2 regions of the Actinoplanes sp. NPDC051861 genome follow, and region 2 is predicted to be linked to the other one. Evidence: riboswitches for the same ligand, from Rfam matches in the RefSeq annotation. Region 2 holds a riboswitch; the other holds the start of a gene.
What was found. A riboswitch is a leader RNA that binds a small molecule or an ion and turns the genes downstream of it on or off. The one in region 2 is predicted to bind cyclic di-GMP.
Positions count from the first base shown of each region.

Region 1 (10,610 bases), on a different contig from region 2:
GGCTGCGCCCGGGGTCGATCGCGGACGCCAACGACGAGGCGCAGTTCGCGGAGCTGCGGACGTTGGGGGAGTTGACGCACATCGCCTGGGAGTACGGCGTGCAGGTGATGGTCGAGGGGCCCGGACACGTACCCATGCACAAGATCAAGGAGAACGTGGATCTGCAGCAGGAGCTGTGCTCGGGGGCGCCGTTCTACACGCTTGGGCCGTTGGCCACGGACATCGCTCCGGCCTATGACCACATCACGTCGGCCATCGGGGCGGCGATGATCGGGATGTTCGGGACGGCCATGCTCTGTTACGTCACTCCCAAGGAGCATCTGGGGCTTCCCAACAAGGAGGACGTCAAGGCGGGGATGATCGCGTACAAGATCGCGGCCCACTCGGCTGACCTGGGTAAAGGACATGCTGGGGCTCAGGAGTGGGATGACGCGCTGTCGCGGGCGCGGTTCGACTTCCGGTGGGAGGACCAGTTCGAGCTGGCGCTGGACCCGGAGACGGCACGGGCCTATCACGACGAGACGCTGCCCGCGGCGCCGGCGAAGACCGCGCACTTCTGCTCGATGTGCGGGCCGAAGTTCTGCTCCATGAAGATCAGTCATGAGCTGCGGGCTGCCGGGATGAAGGCCAAGTCGGAGGAGTTCGTGGAGGGTGGGGGGCGGGTTTACCTGCCTGTGGTTGGTTAGGGGGTTGGGCGCTTCGAAGGGGGTAGGAAGTCGTAGAAGGGCTCGCGCTTGGGTTCGGGTTCGGGGATGGGCTTGTTCAGTTGGGCGAGGTCTTCTACGGCTTTCCGTTCTATCTCGGCGACCGTGGTGAGGGCGGTGTCGTCGGGGTCGGTGGTGGGTTCGGGCTGTTTCGGTTCGGGCTGTTTCGGTTCGGGCTGTTTCGGTTCGCGTTGCTGGGGGTCGGGTTGCTCGGGGGGTGGGGTGGCTTTTGGCTTTGCGGCCTTGCGGGGGCTCGGCTTGCGGCGTGGGGTGCGCTTTGCCGGGGTGGGGGTGTCGGTGACCGGGGCGGAATCGGCCGAGGGTTCGGGGGTGGCCACGGGTTCGGCGGGGACGGTGGGCTTGGGTCGGGGGCGCCGGGATCGTTTAGCGGGAGCTTTAGTGGGTGCTGATTCGGTGGGCTGCTTCTGGGCCTCGGGTGATTCCTCGGTCTTTTCTTGAGCAGCGATCGGTTCTTCCGTATCGGGCTTGTCGCCTGTTTCAGGCTTCTCCGCTTTCTCGGACTTTTCCTTTGTTTCGGTCTTTTCTGATTCGGCCTGCTCCGCCTCGATGATCTGGGCCTCGGTGGGCAGGGGTTCAATCGCCTCTTGGGCTGGCGGCTCCTGGGCTGCCGGCTCCTGGGCTGCCGGCTCCTGGACTGGCGGCTCCTGGACTGGTGGCTCCTGGGCTGCCAGCTCCGGGGACGGCGACTCGGGGGCGGCCGGTAGGGCGGCGGCCGGGGCAGGGCCCTCGACCGGCGTCGCCTTGCGGGACCGTGGTGTCCGTGGCGGTGCGGCAGGGGTGGGCTCCGCGATGATCGGCGGGGCGTCCGGTTCCGTGATGCTCGGCTGGATCCGGTAGCGGTAGGTGATGCCCTCGTCCCGGACGATGAAGTCGTCGGAGCCGTCCGGGCGGGTCCAGGTGAGGATCATCTGGCCGTAGCGTTCGGCGAGCTTCACCAGGGCGGGGAACGTGTCGACGAGGACCACCGGCTTGCCGGGCGGGCTGGCCATCGGCTCGACCGGGACGATCAGGTGGGGGTACCGGCGTTCGATCTGAGCGCGGGTGCGCAGCGGCACGTGGCGCAGCGCCATCATGGCGATCACGACGGCGCCGCCTATGGCGACCAGGAGCAGGTACACGGCGTACTTGCGGGCCTGGCTCGCGGTCACGACGTCGTAGCCGAACGCGCCGATCTGCCGGTCCTGGACCCTCGACCCGGTCGCGCCGCTGCTCTGGTCGACCAGCAGGCTCTCCGGGCCGCTCGCGAGGGTGAGCTGGAGCGGTGCCAGGTTGAGCGCGATCTGCGGTTCGAACGCCGTACCGTCGTTGTGCTCGATCCTCGTCGTGATGGCCAGCGTGATGGCACCCATGTCCGCGCCGATCGCCTTGCCGGCGTCGATGGCGCGTTTCTCCAGGGTGTCGAGGTCCAAGAGTACGGCGTCGAGGTAGCGCTGCGACGTGAACTGCTTCGGCTGCGACAGGTTGACCGTGGTGTGCCAGCCGTTCTGCGCCGAGAGGCGGGCGTTGACCTCGATGCGGCCGGGCTCACCCTGGTACGACATCTGCAGCTTGACCACCGACGCGAGCTTTCGGAAGACCGGGTCGGGGGAGTAGACGGTCGTGCCGTCGTAGGCGGGCGAGAGCGGTACGTCGGCCGAGTACGAGAAGGTCATCGCCTCGCCGGCCTTGCCGCTGCCCCGGACCGTCTCGGTCGCCGGCTTCATGTAGCCGAGGACCCCGAGGGCCAAGCCGAGAACGCCCGCAACAACGGTGGCGTAGGCGAGCACGCGGAGCGCCGGGTGCAGGCGGCTGACGGCCTTGAAGATCGCCGTGGCCATCGCCATCGAGCCGCCTTGGCCAGACATGCCCTTCACTTTCTTCTTCCGGCGGCCCCGGGGTATGTCTCTTCGGGTCTTGGCCACGGCCGTGCCGCCACTGACGAACAGAAAGCCGATCATGCCCAGACCCGTGGGGCTGAGCACCGGCTGCAATACGGTGCCGACCTTGGGGATGTGGAGAGCGGCCCGGCCGATCAGTTGATCGACGGCAACCTTGTCGGGATCGGCGTCCTTGTTGTTGTCACCCTGGAAGACGAACCCGGTCTCGGCGTTGCCGCCGATGATCCGGTGCAGGACCTCCATCTGGCCGCCTGCACCATGGTATGCGGCGATATCGCCCTGTTGGTACATATCCGGCTTTGTGATGAGCACCAGATCGCCGGCGTAGTAGACGGGCTGCATGCTCTTGCCCTGCGTGACGACGTAGGAGAGGCGGCCCGTGTTGACCGCCCATGCACCAATGGCCGCCATCACGAGGATGGCGGCCATGGCGAGGCGTCGTGCTCGAACCTGAATGACAAACTCCGGCGGTCTGGCGGTCCGGCGTCATCGCAGAGCAGTGACAGCCGGGCGGCGGAAGCCGCCGGACTGTACGTCAGACCAGGTTAACGGCGACGTCGACGGTGGTGATGCTGTTCCAGTAGTTGGAGCCGTCGGCGCAGGTCCACGTGCCGCCGCTCTCGGTGCAGGTCAGCCAGGTGGTGGCGCCGGTACCGGTGACGGTGTTGGCCTTGACGGAGACGATGCCGTTGGCGCTCGTCACGGCCGTCGACGCGCCGACGTGGGCGGTCACCTTGATCTCGTTGATGCGGTCCGGGTTCGTCGCGTCCGTGTTGACGAAGTCGAGCGTGTCGAGTTCGGCACCGGTGATGGCGACCGCGGAGACCTTACCGCCGGCGATGACGGAGGACGTTCCGTCGGTCACACCCGAGGCGGTGAAGGCGGTCGTTCCGGCTGCGACGGCACCCGCGACGGCAACGCCGCCCAGCAGCTGAAGAAGGTTGCGCATGTATGTCTCCCCTTGGTCGGTAGCCCAGCCGGCCTCGTGGGCCCCGTTGGCTTTGCGTCCCCGGCTCGCGCCGGGTTTGCGTTTATCGGCCGAGCGGATGCTCGATTTGCTTGCGCCAGGTTGTTCGGCCGTGGCATGGGCGGGCTAAGACTTAGGGCGAGACTTTTATTCGATTTGCGCACCTGAAACCGGTGCGGGTGCTAAACGGTTGCGCCCCGCCCCGGCAAACGGGACGGGGCGCGACGTTACTGCTCAGAGCCGGTAGAAGTTCACGTAGTGGTCGGGCGTGAAGTACGCGACCCGGGTGCTCCGGTTGACCACGATCCGGTACGCGTCCCGCGCCGCCCCCCGGTTCCGTGAGTAGACGTCGTACTCGCTGTAGGTGGCGGAGGGCAGCTGCCCCTCGCGGTTGTAGAACCGTCCGCCGGTGTAGTTGTAGTTGCCGTACGGCCACGAGTACCACCCGGCGGTGGTAGGCCAACCGAGTGACGCCCATCCGTTGAACGCCGTGCGGGCCGCCGAGCAGCGGCTGATGGTGCAGCTGTTGTAGACCGCCGCCTGTGCCGCGTCGGTGTGCGTGGGCGCCACCACCGCGGGTGCGACGAGGGCGGTGCCGGCGAGGGCGAGGACCAGGGTGAGGCCGGAGAGGAACCGGCCGATTCGGGACACCATGACGTTTCGGACTCCGATGCCGTCGAGTGGGGGATGAGACCCGGACATCGACAATCGTCATCGGCGTGGTGGCTCGGCGGTACCTCCCGGTCCAGTCATTCCATCGGCGTTCAGCGATATTTCAGGAGTTGCCCAGCCTGTTCACCCAGCTGACGTATTCGGAGTCCCTGCCCTCCGGCGGCAGGATCGAGTCGGGTGTCAGGGGCGTGCGCTGCGCCGGAGCGGTGTCGACGCCGGTACGCGGCGCGGGCTGCGGGGCGGCGAAACCGTTGAACGACGGTGCCGGCGCGGGTGGGTTCTCCGGGGCGGAACGACGGGTGCGCCAGCCTCGGCGCGGGTTCGGTGCGGGGGCGGCCGGCGCCTGCTGACCCGAGAAGCGGGGCTCCTCCGGCTGCTGGGTGAAGGGCGTACCCGTACCCGAGGAAAAGGGTGACCCGACCGCGTTGGCCGGGACGTTGTTGGCGAGATCCGCGAGCGGATGCGGGCGCTCGGCCACCGAGAAGACCCCGGTGTCCGACGGGCGCAGCTGTGCCTCGGGACGCTGTGCCGCCGCCGCTGCGACCGCGGCGATCGCGGACTGGCTCGGCGCGTGCCGCTGAGGTAGGGACGCGTTGCCGGTGGACGGCTCGGACGAAGGCGGAGCCGACGAGTTGGAGGGTGAACCGCCGGGCCTGCCGAGTTCCTCGGCCGGGCTCGACTCGGGAGCGCCGCGCACGATCGCGGCCAGCACCGATCCGAGCACGCCGGCGCCGCTGGCGATCATCGCCGCCCAGTACGGGCTGAAGGCGAAACCGGCGCCGTCCTGCCCGGGGCCCGCGATCAGGTAGGCGACGGTGAGCAGGGCCGGACCGGCCAGCCCGGTGAGTGCCACGGCCAGGGTCGACTTACGCCGGCCACGGGCCACCCAGCCGAGGATCAGCCCGGCGAGCAGGGCCAGCACCGGCATCGTGAGGAACGGGGTCCGGTCGGCGACCGCCTCCGGGATGAGGCTGCCCCCGAGGACGCCCAGGCGGGGCGCTTCCGGGGTGCGGCCGGGCAGCAGGGACGGCGTGACGGAGACGAGGGCGACGATCCAGACCAGCACGGTCAGGGTGGCCAGGTTCCACCGGGCCACCGCCTTGGCCGCGGCGGCCCAGGCGGCGAAGATGCCGACGGCCGCGGCGAGACCGGCGCAGACGCCGATGACGAAGACCGGGCGTACGCCGTCGATCAGCGCGGCCCGCGCGGGCTGCATGGTCAGCGGAAGCACCGCGAGGGCGCCGAGGCCGCCCGCCATGCCCATGGCGAGCGCGCCGCCCATGCCCACCTGCTGTGGTCGCCACCGAGGGCGAAGGCCTGTGCCGACGATGGCGCCGAACGCCGCGGCGGTCATCGTGATCCAGGCGACCCAGGCCAGTTGCGCCGTCCATTGATCACGTAGAGTCACATCGAGATCAAGGTCCAGGCGGACCATACCGAGCCCGTAGGCGATGCCGAGTTGGCCGGCTCCGACCACTGCTGCCGCCGCGGCGGTTGTGGCCAATAGCTTCACCCAGCTCCGAAATGCCATGCCCGGCACGTTACGGAATGCCGCGTGCGACGCGCCAGTCCGGTACTCCGTTCTTAAGGCAGCCTAAAGTCACGATCTTGAAAAATCGATGAGAGTCGTTCAATTTTCGCCACTCTCGGTGAGCTGTGGGCGACGTACGGAATATTTGCCATGTGACCGTCCGGAGTGGACACTGTGCGGCACGGACAACGAGTCCGTCGCCTCTCGTCAATCCTTGCGAACGTGAGACGCCAGCTAAAACCGAGGTCACGGGACGGATTTCCCACATAGTGGTTGGAATGGCGGGAGTGTTCAGTGACCGTGTCGTTACGGATGGTTGCGTGTGAGGCATTCGCGCACGTCAACGCCGGGAGCGGTACCAGGATCAAGGTCCGCGCGTCGTTATCACCAGGACAGCCGAATGTTTTCCGGGAGGATCCAGGCTTCCCAAAGGGTCCGGCGTTCTGATGAAATCGCCGCCGTGCCGAAAACGGCGCGGGCCCTGCTGCGGGTACCGGACGGGGCCGGACCGCAGTCTCTGGTGGGCCCCCTGGTCCTGTGTCCGAGCGGGGCGGAGACGACCGCGAAGGAGATGTCGTGAGCACGGGATCCTCGGCCCTGGCTGCGCGACGTGGCGGCCTCCCGCGCCTGCGGGACGCGGGCCTGCGGACCAAGCTCGCCGCACTGCTCGTCCTGCCGCTGACCGCCGTGCTGGCGCTGGCGACGATCCGTCTGGTCGAGGTCGGCGAACGGGCCACTGACGCCGCGCGGGTCGCCGACCTGGCGGAGCTGGGCATCGACCTGTCGAGCCTGACCCGGCTGCTGCACGACGAGCGGATGGCCGCGATCACCTACCTGGCCGTGCCGGAAACCGCGGCGACCGGATTCCGCGAGGCCGTCAAGTCGGTCGACGCGCAGGTGCAGATCTTCCGGGCCAACCGCGCCGCGATCGCCGACGTCCCGGCCGCGGTGAACGACCGGCTGCTTGTCATCGACGACAAGCTCAAGACGCTCGACGGTGCCCGCGAGGGTGTCAACGACCGGGCGGCCGAGGTCACCGACGTGGCCCGCCGCTACAGCGAGGCCCTGGCCGGCCTGGCCGGTTACGAGGCCGCGGTCAGCCAGATCACCGAGCCCGGCGAGGCGGCCGACAACCTGAGCGCGCTGGCGTTCTTCACCAAGGCCGAGGCCGCCTCCGCCGAGCAGGCCGCGGTGTCCTATGTGGCCCGGCTGAGCGGTCAGTTCGGCCTGGACCAGCAGAACGCCCTGGCCGGCGCTCGTGCGGTGCGCAACGACTCGCTCGCCGACTTCCGCTCGGTCGCCGGCGCGCAACAGGTGGCCCTGGTCGACTCGGTGGTCGAGAACGAGGCGCTCAACGTCGCCGACAACCTCGCCACCCGGCTGACCGGTCCCGCGGCCGCCACGCCGTTCGAGATCAGCGACGCTTTCACCGACGTCATCGAGCTCTTCCGCGGTGCGGAACGGCAGCTCGAGGGCTACGTGGTGACCGTGGCCGAGGACGAGAGCTCGGCGAGTTCGCGGCGGGCGACGCTTGAGTTCATCCTCGTGCTGGCCATCCTGATCGCCGCCATCGCCATCGCGTTCTACCTGGGCCGCGCGCTGAACCTCTCGGTTCGCCGGCTGCGCGAGGGCGCCCTCGCGGTGGCCAACCGCGACCTGCCCGACGCGGTGACCCGTCTGCAGGACGTGGACAACATCGGCGAGGGCGGTGTCGACCGCATCCTGGAGCAGACCCGGGACCCCATCCGGGTCACCGAGGACGACGAGTTCGGCCAGGTCGCCGAGGCGTTCAACATGGTGCACCGGGAGGCCATCCGGGTCGCCGCCGAGCAGGCCGCGCTGCGGACCAGCGTCTCCACGATGTTCCTCAGCCTCGCCCGGCGCAGCCAGGCGCTGGTCGACCGGATGATCGGCGAGCTCGACCAGATCGAGCGCCTGGAGGAGGACCCGAAGCGGCTGGCCCGCCTCTTCGAGCTCGACCACCTCGCCACCCGGATGCGCCGCAACGACGAGAACCTGCTGGTGCTGGCCGGCGCCGACGTCGGTGCGCCGCGCCGCGAGGACGCGCTGCTCGTGGACGCGCTCCGGGCCGCGCAGTCCGAGGTGGAGCTCTACCACCGGATCGAGTTCGGCTCGATCGACACCGACATCCTGATCGCGTCGGCCGCCGTCAACGACGTCGTACGCCTGATCGCCGAACTGCTCGACAACGCCACCCGGTTCTCCCCGCCGACCACCGTCGTCGTGGCACACGGCGGGCGCAACGGCGACCACGCCCTGATCCAGATCGAGGACCGTGGTCTCGGCATCTCCGCCGATCAGATGGAGCAGATCAACCGCCGCCTCTCGGAGCCGTCCGAGGTCGACGTCTCGGCGTTCCGGCTGATGGGTTTCGCGGTGATCGGCCGCCTGGCCGCCCGGCACGGCATCGGCGTCGCACTCCGCCCCGGCTATGACGGCGGCACGATCGCCGAGGTCGCGCTCCCCTCCGACATCGTGGTGATGCCCGGCGTTCCGGCCGCTCCCATCCGCGCGGCGAGCTGGACCCGTCCCGGCCCGCCGCCGCAGCTGACCGCCGGGCCGGCCCGCATCCCCGAGCAGCGGCCGCCGGTCCGCAGCGCTCCGGCGCCGGCCGAACCTCCGCGCCGTTCCCGGCTGCAGCAGGCCGCCTCCCTGGCCGACCTCTCCGACCTCGACCTCGGGCCGACCCCGGACCGCCCGCCGCTGCCGAGCCGCGCCCGTCCGGAACCCGAAGCACCCCAGCCGGCGCCGGTCGCACATCAGCCGTTCGTGCCCGAGCCCGTCGCCGCCGAGCCCGCCGGAGTCAGCTCCCCGGGCTGGGGTGCCGCGATGGCCGCGCTGCCGCCGCTGCTGCCCGAGATCCCGCCGCGGATCGAGGCGCCGATCCAGGTGGAGATGCAGCACAGCTGGTTCGCCGACGGCGACAACTTCGCGGACCATCGCGGGATGCCGACGGCCGGTTACGCACCCCCGCCGGACATCGCCCTCATGCGGTCCGTCTCCGCCGTGCCGGCGTCGAGCGTCCCGGCGTCAAGCGTCCCGGCGTCGAGCGTCCCGGCATCGAGCGTCCCGGCCTCCGGCGCACCGGTCTCCAGCGCGCCGATGTCGGCACCGCCGCGGACCACGCCGATCTCCAGCCCGCCGGTAAGCAGCCCGCCGGTCAGCAGCCCGCCCACGAGCGGCCCGCCGGCCGATCGGAACGGCGGCGCACCGAGGCCCCGCTCGGACGAGGAGCGCTGGCGCACCGCGGCTGACGAAGGGTGGAACCGGGCGATGGCTGCTTCCGTACCACAGGATGCCGGCACCACACGGTCCGGCCTTCCCAAGCGGATCCCACAGGCGCAACTCGTACCCGGAGGGGTGCAAAATTCGCCTCGGGCCCAGAACCGTCGCAGTCCCGATGAGGTGCGGGGGCTCCTTTCCGCGTACCACAGGGGAGTGCAACGAGGGCGGACGGACGGCGTTGCCGAATCCGCAGCCCCGGCTACACGTGTTCCTAAGGAGAGCGAACAGTGACCAGGCCCCCCACCATGCGAGACATGGGCTGGCTGCTCAGCAACTTCGCCGACAGCGTCGCCGGCGTCGCGCACGTCGTCGCGGTCTCCGCGGACGGCATATTGCTGGCATCGTCCCGCGACCTGCCAATGGACCGGGCGGATCAGCTGGCGGCCATCACGTCCGGCGTGGTCAGTCTCACTGACGGCGCGTCGCGGATGTTCAGCGCCGGAGACGTGCAACAGACCATCATCGAAATGGAGAGCGGCTATCTTTTCCTGATGTCCATCAGCGACGGTTCATCACTGGCCGTCCTGGCGGCGCGCAGTTGCGACGTCGGTCAGGTCGGCTACGAGATGGCTCTCCTGGTGGAACGCGTCGGCGCCGCACTCTCGCCGGCGCCACGCGAGGCCGTGAGCTACTAGACGCCGGGGCGCATGCCCGGGCGGAGACGAGGTGACCGCGACATGACCGAGCCGCACGATCCCCGGGGCAACCTGGTGCGGCCGTACGCGGTCACCCGCGGGCGGACCGAACCGATCAGAGACATACCGATCGAGGCGGTCCTGATCGCCGAGGCGGCGGCCGTGCAAGAGGCACGGTTCGCCGGGCACGACAAGTATCGCCTCGCCGTGCTGTGTGAGCCGAAAGCACAATCGCTCGCCGAACTCGCGGCGCTAACCCGGATGCCACTGGGGGTTACCCGGGTGCTCGTCGCCGACATGGTCGCCGACGGGCTGCTACAGCTGCACAGTGCCGCTCCCAAGACTGGGTTCACGGAGCGGATGGATCTGCTGGGAAGGGTGTTGAGTGGACTTCGCAAGCTCTGACGCTGCGGGGAAGCGTACGGGGGCGCATCCCACGGAGATCACCTCGGCGAAGATCGTTGTCGCGGGTGGGTTCGGCGTGGGCAAGACGACCCTCGTCGGCGCGGTCTCCGAGATCGAACCGCTGACCACAGAGGCGGTGATGACCGTTGCAGGCGCCGGCATCGACGACGCGTCGAAGGTGCCAGGCAAGGGCAGCACCACGGTGGCGATGGACTTCGGCCGTATCACGATGGCCGACGACCTGATCCTCTACCTGTTCGGCACACCGGGCCAGACCCGCTTCTGGTTCATGTGGGACGAGCTCATCCGGGGTGCGGTCGGTGCGGCGGTGCTCGTCGACACCCGGCGGCTCACCGACGCGTTCGCGCCACTGGACTACTTCGAGAACCGGCACCTGCCGTACCTCGTGGCGGTCAACTGCTTCGACGGCGCTCCCCGGTATGAGCCGGAGGAGGTGCGTGAGGCGCTGGCCATCCCGCAGCGGGTTCCGTT
Region 1 is NZ_JBFAYE010000002.1:262,701-273,310, forward strand. It holds gene thiC (phosphomethylpyrimidine synthase ThiC) at 1-686, shown strand, start outside; gene AB0M02_RS07925 (signal peptidase I) at 683-3,031, opposite strand; gene AB0M02_RS07930 (hypothetical protein) at 3,138-3,551, opposite strand; cyclic di-GMP riboswitch class I at 3,567-3,642, opposite strand; gene AB0M02_RS07935 (ribonuclease domain-containing protein) at 3,804-4,223, opposite strand; gene AB0M02_RS07940 (hypothetical protein) at 4,345-5,772, opposite strand; gene AB0M02_RS07945 (nitrate- and nitrite sensing domain-containing protein) at 6,349-9,309, shown strand; gene AB0M02_RS07950 (roadblock/LC7 domain-containing protein) at 9,306-9,713, shown strand; gene AB0M02_RS07955 (DUF742 domain-containing protein) at 9,756-10,118, shown strand; gene AB0M02_RS07960 (ATP/GTP-binding protein) at 10,099-10,610, shown strand, end outside.
Region 1: another riboswitch for cyclic di-GMP. It lies ahead of AB0M02_RS07930 (hypothetical protein); the one in region 2 lies ahead of AB0M02_RS31325 (Calx-beta domain-containing protein).

Region 2 (10,610 bases):
GCACGGCGTCATCCGGCGACCTCACCGTCGGAACAGGCTCGGTCTCCTTCGCGCCCACCGATCCGCTGACCAAGGACGCCACGGTGGACGTCACGGCCGACAGCGACTACGAGCTCGACGAGACCTTCTCCGTCACCCTGACCACCACGTCCGAGGCGAGCGGCATAGCCGCGGGGGCGGACGCCAGCACGGTGACGATCGACGACGACGACGATCCGCCCGGCTTCTCGGTCAGCGCCGACGAGACGGTCACCGAGGGCGGCTTCGCGCAGTTCACCGTCACGCTGGACTCGCCCGCGGTCAGCTACATCGACTTCACCGCTGTCATGTCCGACGGTTCGACCAGCGGCAGCGACTACACGCCGCCGGCCGGCACCTTCCAGATCGAACCCGGCCAGACGTTCGAGACCTTCAACGTTCCCATCATCGACGACACGGCGGACGAGGCCGCCGAGACGGCCACCCTGACGGTCTCCCTGGACGGCTCGGAGCCGGACGCCGCGGGTAGCCCGGTAGCCCGGTCCATCAACATCACCGACAACGACGACCCGCCGGAACTGGCGGTGCTGACGCCGATCACCGGCGCGGAGGGCGAGACCAAGGCGATCGCGGCGACGGTCATCGGGTCGGCGCAGGCATCGGTCCCCTACACCGCGACGGTGACCGGGGTAGGCGGGACGGCGGCCGTACCGGGGTTGACGAACGCGGTGCAGGACGCCGACGTGGACGGCAGCGGGCTCACCCTGAGCGGCACCCTCACGCCGTCCGCGCCGACGCTGACCGTGGGCAATCTGGTGCTGGAGGACGATCAGATCGACGAGGACGCCCAGACGGCGGAGGTGTCGATCGCCCTGGCCGGGCAGGACCCGGTGACGACGACGGTGACGATCTCCGACAACGCTGATGATCTGCCGCCGGAGGCGTCGATCGCGGCGAGTGCGTCGGTTGCCGAGGACGGTGGTTCGGCGGCGGTGCCGGTGACGCTGGACTTCGCCCACGACGGCAACGACGCGTCGTCGACCGAGAAGACGATCGACGTCAACTTCAACGCGGCGACCGGTACCGCCACGTCGGGTGACTTCACCACGGGTGCGGGCTCGGTGAGTTTCGCGCCGACTGATCCGCTGACCAAGAACGCTTCGGTGGCGATCACCGACGATGACGACTACGAGTTGTCGGAGACGTTCACGGTTGACCTGACCACGGCGCCGCTGGCGAGTGGTATCGACGGCACGGCGGACAGCAGCACGGTGACGATCACCAATGACGACACCGCGCCTGGTTTCACGGTGACGCCGGACGAGACGGTCGCCGAGGACGGCACCGCGTCCTTCACGGTGACACTCGACGCGCCCGCGGTGTCGACTATTGATTTCACCGCGGTGATGTCGAACGTGACGACCACTGGCGGCGACTACTCGGCTCCGGCGGGCACGTTCCAGATCTCGGCGACCCAGTCCACCGCGACCGTCAACATCCCCGCTGTCGACGACACGGCTGATGAGGCCGATGAGACGGCGACGCTGACCATCGACCTCGACGGTTCGGAGAACGACGCGACCGGTGGCCCGATCGCCCGGACGATCACCATCACCGACAACGACGACCCGCCAACAATCGCCCTGGCACCGATCACAGGCGCCGAAGGGGAGACCAAGGCGATCTCGGCCACGGTCACCGGGTCATCGCAGGCGCCCGTCGCCTACACGGCCACCGTCACCGGCGTCGGCGGAACAGCCGCTGTTCCCGGTCTGACGAACGCGGTGCAGGACGCGGATGTCGACGGCAGCGGACTGACGCTGACGGGCAACCTCGCGCCGGGTTCCGGCACGCTCAACCTCGGCAACCTGGTGCTGGAGGACGATCAGATCGACGAGGACGCGCAGACCGCGCAGGTGTCGATCACCCTGGCCGGACAGCAGCCGGTGACGACGACGGTCACGATCTCCGACAACGCGGACGACCTGCCGCCGGAGGCGTCGATCGATCCGACGGCCACGGTCGCCGAGAACGCGGGCCCGGCGCTGATCCCGGTCAACCTCGACTTCGCGCACGACGGCAACGACGCGTCGTCGACCGAGAAGACCGTCGTGGTGAACTTCGACGCCGCGACCGGGAGCGCTGCCGCAGACGACTTCACCACGGGTGCCGGCTCGGTGAGTTTCGCGCCGACGGATCCGCTGACCAAGAACGCGTCTGTCGCGATCACCACCGACGACGACTACGAGTTGTCAGAGACGTTCACGGTTGATCTGACGACGGCGCCGTTGGCGAGTGGTATCGACGGCACGGCGGACAGCAGCACGGTGACGATCACCAACGACGACACCGCGCCTGGATTCACGGTCACGCCGGACGAGACGGTGGCTGAGGACGGCACCGCGTCGTTCACGGTGACACTCGATGCCCCTGCGGTGTCCACGATCGACTTCACGGCGGTGATGTCGAACGTGACGACCACTGGCGGCGATTACTCGGCTCCTCCCGGCACGTTCCAGATCTCGGCGACCCAGACCACCGCGACCGTTAACGTCCCCGCTGTCGACGACACGGCTGATGAGGCCGACGAGACGGCGACGCTGACCATCGACCTGGACGGTTCGGAGAACGACGCGACCGGTGGTCCGATCGCCCGGACGATCACGATCACCGACAACGACGACCCGCCGACGGTCGCGTTGTCCCCGATCACGGGTGCCGAGGGGGAGACCAAGGCGATCTCCGCGACGGTGACCGGTTCGGCGCAGGCTCCCGTCGCCTACACGGCCACCGTCACCGGCGTCGGCGGAACAGCCGCTGTTCCCGGTCTGACGAACGCGGTGCAGGATGCCGATGTCGACGGCAGCGGACTGACGCTGACGGGCAACCTCGCGCCGGGTTCCGGCACGCTCAACCTCGGCAACCTGGTGCTGGAGGACGATCAGATCGACGAGGACGCCCAAACGGCGGAGGTGTCGATCACCCTGGCCGGACAGCAGCCGGTGACCACCACGGTCACCATCTCCGACAACGCAGACGATCTGCCGCCGGAGGCGTCGATAGCGGCGAGTGCGTCGGTGGCCGAGGACGGTGGTTCGGCGGCGGTGCCGGTCACGCTGGACTTCGCCCACGACGGCAACGACGCGTCGTCGACCGAGAAGACGGTTGTGGTGAACTTCGACGCCGCGACCGGGAGCGCTGCCGCAGACGACTTCACTACCGGTGCCGGCTCGGTGAGTTTCGCGCCGACGGATCCGCTGACCAAGAACGCTTCGGTGGCGATCACCGACGATGACGATTACGAGCTGTCCGAGACATTCACCGTCGACCTGACCACGGCGCCGCTGGCGAGCGGTATCGACGGCACGGCGGACAGCAGCACGGTGACGATCACCAACGACGACACCGCGCCTGGATTCACGGTCACGCCCGATGAGACGGTGGCTGAGGACGGCACCGCGTCGTTCACGGTGACACTCGACGCCCCAGCGGTGTCCACCATCGACTTCACCGCGGTGATGGCGAACGTGTCGACGACCGGTGGTGACTACACGGCTCCGCCCGGCACGTTCCAGATCCCGGCGACACAGACCACCGCGACCGTCAACGTTCCCGCCGTCGACGACACAGCCGATGAGGCCGACGAGACCGCCACGCTGACCATCGACCTCGATGGTTCGGAGAACGACGCGACCGGCGGCCCGATCGCCCGGACGGTCACGATCACCGACAACGACGACCCGCCCACAATCGCCCTGGCACCGATCACCGGCGCGGAAGGCGAGACCAAGGCGATCTCGGCCACGGTCACCGGATCGGCGCAGGCTCCGGTCGCCTACACCGCGACCGTCACCGGCGTGGCCGGCACGACCGCCGCTCCCGGCATGACCAACCCGGTGCAGGCCGCCGATGTCGACGGCAGCGGACTCACGCTCACCGGCAACCTCGCGCCTGGCTCCGGCACCCTCAACCTCGGCAACCTCGTGCTCGCCGGCGACGCGATCGACGAGGAGGACCAGACCGCGCAGGTGTCGATCACCCTGGCCGGGCAGCAGCCGGTCACCACCACGGTCACGATCTCCGACGACACGAACAACCAGACACCGCGGATCGTGTTCGGCGCGGCGCCGACGGTCGCGGAGGAGGCCGGGACGGCCACCGTGCCGGTCGGGCTGAGCTGGGCGGGTCTAGGTGGGAACACCGCGACCTCCACCGAGAAGACCATTACGGTACGCGCGGACACCGCCGACGACTCCGCGACGCAGCCGAGCGACTACGCGGCTGTCGTCAACCGTACGGTGACGTTCCTGCCGGGTGACGTCGCCGAGGACGTCGTCGTGACGGTCGCGGACGACCAGGCGCACGAGCTGACCGAGCAGTTCGACGTCGGCCTCTCCGCGCCGAGCGGCGACGCCACCGTCCCGGTCGCCGACACGGCGGTGACGATCACCGACAGCGACGCGAAGCCGACCTACACGGTCTCGTCGGAGACGGTGAACGAGGGCGGTACGGCCACCGTCACCGTCACCCTCGGTGCACCGGCGGCCGACGACATCCCGATGACCGTGTCCATGGTGGACGGCACCGCCACGCTGGCCGGCACCGATTTCAGCACCCCGACCGCCGCGCTCACCGTCGACAAGGGCACGTCGACCGCAACGGTGCAGGTCGCGAGCCTGAACGACGACCTGTACGAGGGCCCGGAGAGCGCGACGGTCCGGGTCACCCGCGACAACGACGACCACGCGGCCGGTGGACCGGTCGACGGCACGCTGACCATCAGCGACACGGACCCGGTGCCGGTGATCACGCTGAACACCGTGGAGGACGCCGAGGGCGCCACGGTGAACGTCACCGCCACACCGGACGGCGTGGCGCAGCGGACGATGAACTACACGCTGGCCGCCGCCGGTGACTCCGGCGGCGGCGCCAACCCGGCGGAGAGTGGCGACTTCACCGCCTCGCTGACGGGTGTGAGCATCCCCGGCGGGTCCCCGGCCGGCGTACCGGTGGCGCTGGGCACGATCGGCCTGAACGCCGACGCGGTCGACGAGGCCACCGAGACGGTCAAGGTCACCGCACACAACGACGACGCGGCCACCGCCGACGTCTCGTCCACGTACCGCGTCACCGACGACCCGGCCGACCTGCCGCCGGCCGTCTCGCTCGGCCCGGTCTCGGTCTCCGAGGCGGCCGGGTACGCCGACGTGCCGGTGAGCCTCGCCTACGGCGGCGGCAACGCGGCCACCTCGACCGAGCAGGCCGTCTCGGTCAACTACCTGATCATTCCCGGAACCGCGGGGCTCGGCGACTTCGGCCCGACCGCCTCGCCGAACCCGCTGGTCATCGCGGCCGGCACGGCGAACGCTGTGGTCCGGGTGCCGATCGTCAACGACTCGGCGGCCGAGGAGAGCGAGTCGTTCCAGGTGGTCGCCACCCAGGCGGGGCCGGCCGGCGCGACGATCAGCACGGCCGCCGGTACGGTCACCGTCTTCGACAACGACGAGGCGGGCAGCGACGGCGGCGGCACACCGGGCGGCGGGACGCCCGGAGGCGGCGCACCCGGTACCGGCGTGCCCGCGTTCTCGGTCGCGAGCACCGCGTCGACTGTGGAGGGTTCCGGCCCGGCCACGGTCGAGGTGACCCTGGACGCCGCGGCCTCCAACGACGTCGACTTCACCGTGACAGCGGCCGACGGCACCGCCACCGACGCCGCGACCGGGCCCGGCGGGGACGACTACGACGCGCCCGCCACCACGCTGCGGATCCCGAAGGGCAGCCTCGGCGCCACCGTGACGATCCCGGTCCGGCAGGACGCCGTGTACGAGGGCAACGAGAACGCCCGGATCACCGTGGCACTCGCCGCCGGTGAGCGCGACGCCAGTGGCGCGGCCCAGTCGAGCGCGGTGACCGTCACCGACGACGACCCGCGGCCCACGCTCGACCTGATCGCCGTCACCGCGGCCGAGGGGGAGAGCATCGAGGTACGCGGCACCGTCACCGGGACAGCCCAGCGCGATCTGGACCTGGACGACACCACCGCCGCGGCCGAGGACGGTACGGACGACTCGGCGGAGCCCGCCGACTACGACCTCACCGGCCTGAACACCGTGCTGCGGGCCAATACGCCGAGCGGCAGCGGGATCAACCTCGGCACGATCCGCCTGGGCGACGACTCCGTCGACGAGGACACCGAGACGATTCCGTTCGGGGTCGGCGGGGCTCGGGTGGCGTACCGGATCACTGACGACCCGGACGACGTGGCGCCGACCGTCTCGATCAGCGACGCCGACACCCGGGAGAGCGCCGGAGCGGTCGAGCTGACGGTGTCGCTCACCTTCACCGGCGGCACGACCGGGACCGAACGTTCCATCGCGGTGCCGTGGCGCACGATCGCCGGTACCGCCGACGCGGGCAAGGACTTCACCGCGTCGAGCGGCACCGTCCGGTTCACGCCGCCGGTCACCGCGACGACGATCTCGGTGCCACTGCTCAAGGACAACCGCAACGAGTCCGAGCAGGAGTTCACCGTGCAGCTGAGCAGGGCGCAGCCGGCCGACGTGGCGGTCACCAAGTCGACGGGTACGGTCACGGTCGCCGACGACGACAAGCCCAAGGCGCCGACCCTGAACATGCCGTCCGCGGTCACCGGCACCCAGCGGGTCGCCGTCACCGGTGCGGCGGGCGCGGGCGCCAAGGTCGAGATGCTCAGCGCACCCGGGCCGTCCGGCGGGACGTGGCGGGTCGTCTACACCACCACGGCCGACGACAACGGTGACTTCAGCTTCAAGCCCAACTTCACCATGGGTTACCGCGTCCAGGTCCGCTCCGCCGGCCTGACCTCGCCGGTACGCGTGATCCAGGTCCGCCAGGAACCGACCGTCGCCGCCTCCTCGACCTCTCGCGGTACCGCGTCCGTGACGGTCACCGGCGACCCCGATCGCGCCGGCCAGACCGTCACCGTGCAGCGGCAGTCGGGCGGCAACTGGCAGACCGTGGCGACCGGCCGGCTGGACTCCGACGGCACCTACAGCACCACCCAGCGGAGCCTGCGATCCGGCAGCACGTACACGTTCCGGGCGGTCGTGGCCGCTACACCCTCGCTGGGCATTCTCGCCGGTGTTTCACCGACCCGGCAGGTACGAATCCGATGAGGTGAGCACGACGTGAAGGGCGGTCCACGCGGGCCGCCCTTCACGCGTTTCACGGCCGTCCCGCAGAGGGTGATAGAGGTCATGTGAAGGTTTTTATACCGAAAAACGCGTTCCGCCGGTAACCGGTTGATACGCCGGTTAGATTACGGAAGGCGTCGCCTCACACGGATCTTTCATCCGGTGTTTGCGCTGCTGAGGACCGGTTTCAGGCCGGCGCCCCGACCGCCCCAAGGTGCGGTACCCGAACAGGCAAACCCGTCGCGAGGCGGGGACGCAAAGCCAGGGGCCTCCCCGCTGGAGGTTGCCCAGCCGCCGAAGGAGTTAGGAAGAGAATGCGTCATCGACCCATCCAAGCGGCGCCGCGAGAGCGGGTGCCGTTCACGCTCTGGGGACGGAAGCGGGTCCGGCAGGTCTTGGCGACTGTTGCCGCCTCCGCCGCTGCCCTGGTCCCCGCTACGTTCATCGCGTCACCCGCATATGCGGCGACCATCCCGAACCTGACCATCACGCCAGCGGCCAACTGGGAGGGCGGCAGTATCGCCTTCAAGGTCACCTGGACCGGTGCCGCGACGAACGCGAACCAGATCAACTTCACCGTCGTCAGCGGCGGTGCTACGCCGGGCACGCCGACGACTGACTACAGCACCACACCGGATGTGACCTCGGTCGCCGCCAGCGGCTTCCCGGGCACCACCGTGGGCGGCGCGAACTCAGTCATCGTGACGGTGACGACGACCACCGCGGGAACGGCCACCGAGGGCGACGAAACCTTCCTGCTGCGTGCGACAGAAGCCGTCACCAACAATGTCACCGATGCGGTCGGCACGATCTATGACCTGCCGGCCTCCGCTCCACGGCTCGACGTCTCGGGTCCGGCCACGATCGCGGAGAGCGCCGGAACAGCGCCGATCGTCGCCAGCATCGCCAGCCCGCTGGACCACGACATCACCATTCCCGTCTCCGCCGCCGGAACCGCTGTCAACGGGACCGGCACCGACGCGACCTCGACGGGTGGTGTGACCCGTGACTTCACGGCCCTGGCCGCGGACGCGGTGATCACCATCCCGGCCGGCACGACCAGCGGCTCGATCTCGCTCGCCATCAACGACGACACCGTCGACGAGCCGGAGACGCAGTACGTCCGGGTGACCATCGCTCCCAACACGCCGACCGGCGTGACCAGCAGCGGGACCCTGACCGCGGACGTCGGGATCACCGACAACGACGCGGCTCCGACGGTCACCATCGGCGACGCCGCGGCGGTCAACGAGGGCGCGAACGCCAGCTTCCCGATCAAGCTCTCGGGGCTGTCGGAGAGTCCGCTGACGGTCGACTTCGCGACGCAGAACGGCAGCGACACCGACAAGAGCCGCGGGGCTTCCGCACCCGGTGACTACACCGCGGTGCCGGCGACCCCGGTGACCATTCCGAAGATGACCCAGACCGTCTACCAGGCGGTGGCCACTGAGGACTTCGGCGTCGGTGCCGACACCGTGCTGGAGGGTACCGAGACGTTCACCGGCATGATCTCCAACCCCAGCACCGGTCTCACGCTGGGCACGATGACCAGTGCCACCGCAACGATCAAGGACCTGGACTCGCCGCCCAGCGTGGTCGTGACGGACATGACCGCCGGCAACGGCAACCCGCCCATCGACGTGCTCTTCGACGAGGGGTCGAGTACCACCACCAACGCCGAGATCGCGGTGAGCGTCATCCTCGGCGGCACGACGCGGGAGACGCCGCTGCGGCTGGACTACAGCTTCACCGACGCCACCGCGACCAACGGTTCCGACTACATCGGCACCGCCGGCTCGCTCACCATTCCCACGACGGCGACCGGAACCTGGACCGGCAAGATCCCGGTCAAGATCGTCGGCGACACCACGTACGAGGGTGTGACCTACGGTGCCGGCCGGGCCGAGTCGTTCACGCTGACGCTCGCCAGCGCGAACAGCACGCTCGGCGGCCTCGGCACCCAGACCGTCTACATCGTCGAGGGCACCGACGACGCCCAGCCCACGTGGACGACCTCGGACGTCACGGTGGTCGAGGGCAACGAGGGCCAGACCATGGCCCGCATCCCGGTCGCCCTGAGTGGTCCGGCCGGCGTGGACGTCCTGTTCACCGCCGACTTTGCCGCGCAGACCGGCAGCGCGACCGAGACCGGTGTCAACTCCGGCACCACGGTCGGCGACAACGACTACGACCTGCCGGCCTCCAAGTCGGTCACCATCAAGAAGGGTGACAAGACCGGGTACATCGACGTCCCGATCAACGGTGACGCGGTCTTCGAGCGTGACGAGGCGTTCGGCGTCGTGTTCACCACGGCCAGCACGAACGTCAACAGCACCCCGAGTGCCGACGTCGCGCACAGCGCCCGGGTCTCGATCACCAACGACGACGCCAAGCCGACGGTGAAGATCAACGAGCTGGCCAGCGGCGAGGGCACCACGGTCCGCGTGATCGGTACGCTCTCCGGCCTCTCGCAGTACAACTACACGCTCGGCCTCACCACGGCCGGCGCCGGTGACAACGCCGCGACCGCCGGTGCCGACTACGAGGTTCCGTCGACGCTGCCCACCACGGCGATCCAGATCACCCGTGGCCAGACTGCGCTGACCGACTCGAAGCTGGCGGAGTTCTACCTGCTGCCGGACGACATCGACGAGGCCACCGAGACGTTCGGCGTCACGGTCGCGGAGACCTCCGCGTCGCCGCAGGGCTTCACGGCGAGCACCGGCACCTTCCGGATCACCGACGACCCGGCGGACCTGCCGCCGGCCGCCAAGATCCGGGACGAGTCGATCGGTGAGTGGGAAGGCTCGGTCGACGTCCATGTGGACCTGGAGTTCGACGAGAACACCAAGTCGACCACGCAGACGATCAAGATCCCGTGGTGGACCGAGGACGGCACCGCCACGGCCGGCGACGACTACAAGTCGAAGCGCGGCGAGCTGGTCATCCCGCCGGGCACCTCGACCGCCGAGGTCAACGTCGAGATCCTGAACGACAAGCTGAAGGAGGCGGAGGAGACCTTCCGTGTCGAGCTCGGCAGCCCGACCAGCCCGACCGGCGCCTCGGTCAAGAAGGGCACCGGCACCGTCACCATCAAGTCCGAGGACACCGCCAGCCCGGTCACGCCGACCATCAGCGTCGCCGGCCCGGCCAGGGGCGCGGGCATGGCCACCATCTCCGGCAAGGTCGAGGCGAACGCCGCGGTCGAGCTCTGGGGTGCGCCGGTCGCCGGCAACGGTGAGCTGAAGTGGCTGGTCAACGGCAAGGCCGACGGTGACGGCATGTACAGGTTCACCCGCTCGATCTCGACCGGCTACCGCTTCGCGGTCCAGTCGCAGGAGATCAACTCCGCGGAGCGCGCGGTCAAGATCACCCAGAGCCCGGCGTTCTCGGTGAGCTCGACCAAGGGCAAGCTGACCGTCTCGGTCACCGGCAACCCGAAGGCCTCCGGCCAGGCGG
Region 2 is NZ_JBFAYE010000015.1:6,447-17,056, forward strand. It holds gene AB0M02_RS31320 (Calx-beta domain-containing protein) at 1-7,133, shown strand, start outside; cyclic di-GMP riboswitch class I at 7,372-7,450, shown strand; gene AB0M02_RS31325 (Calx-beta domain-containing protein) at 7,466-10,610, shown strand, end outside.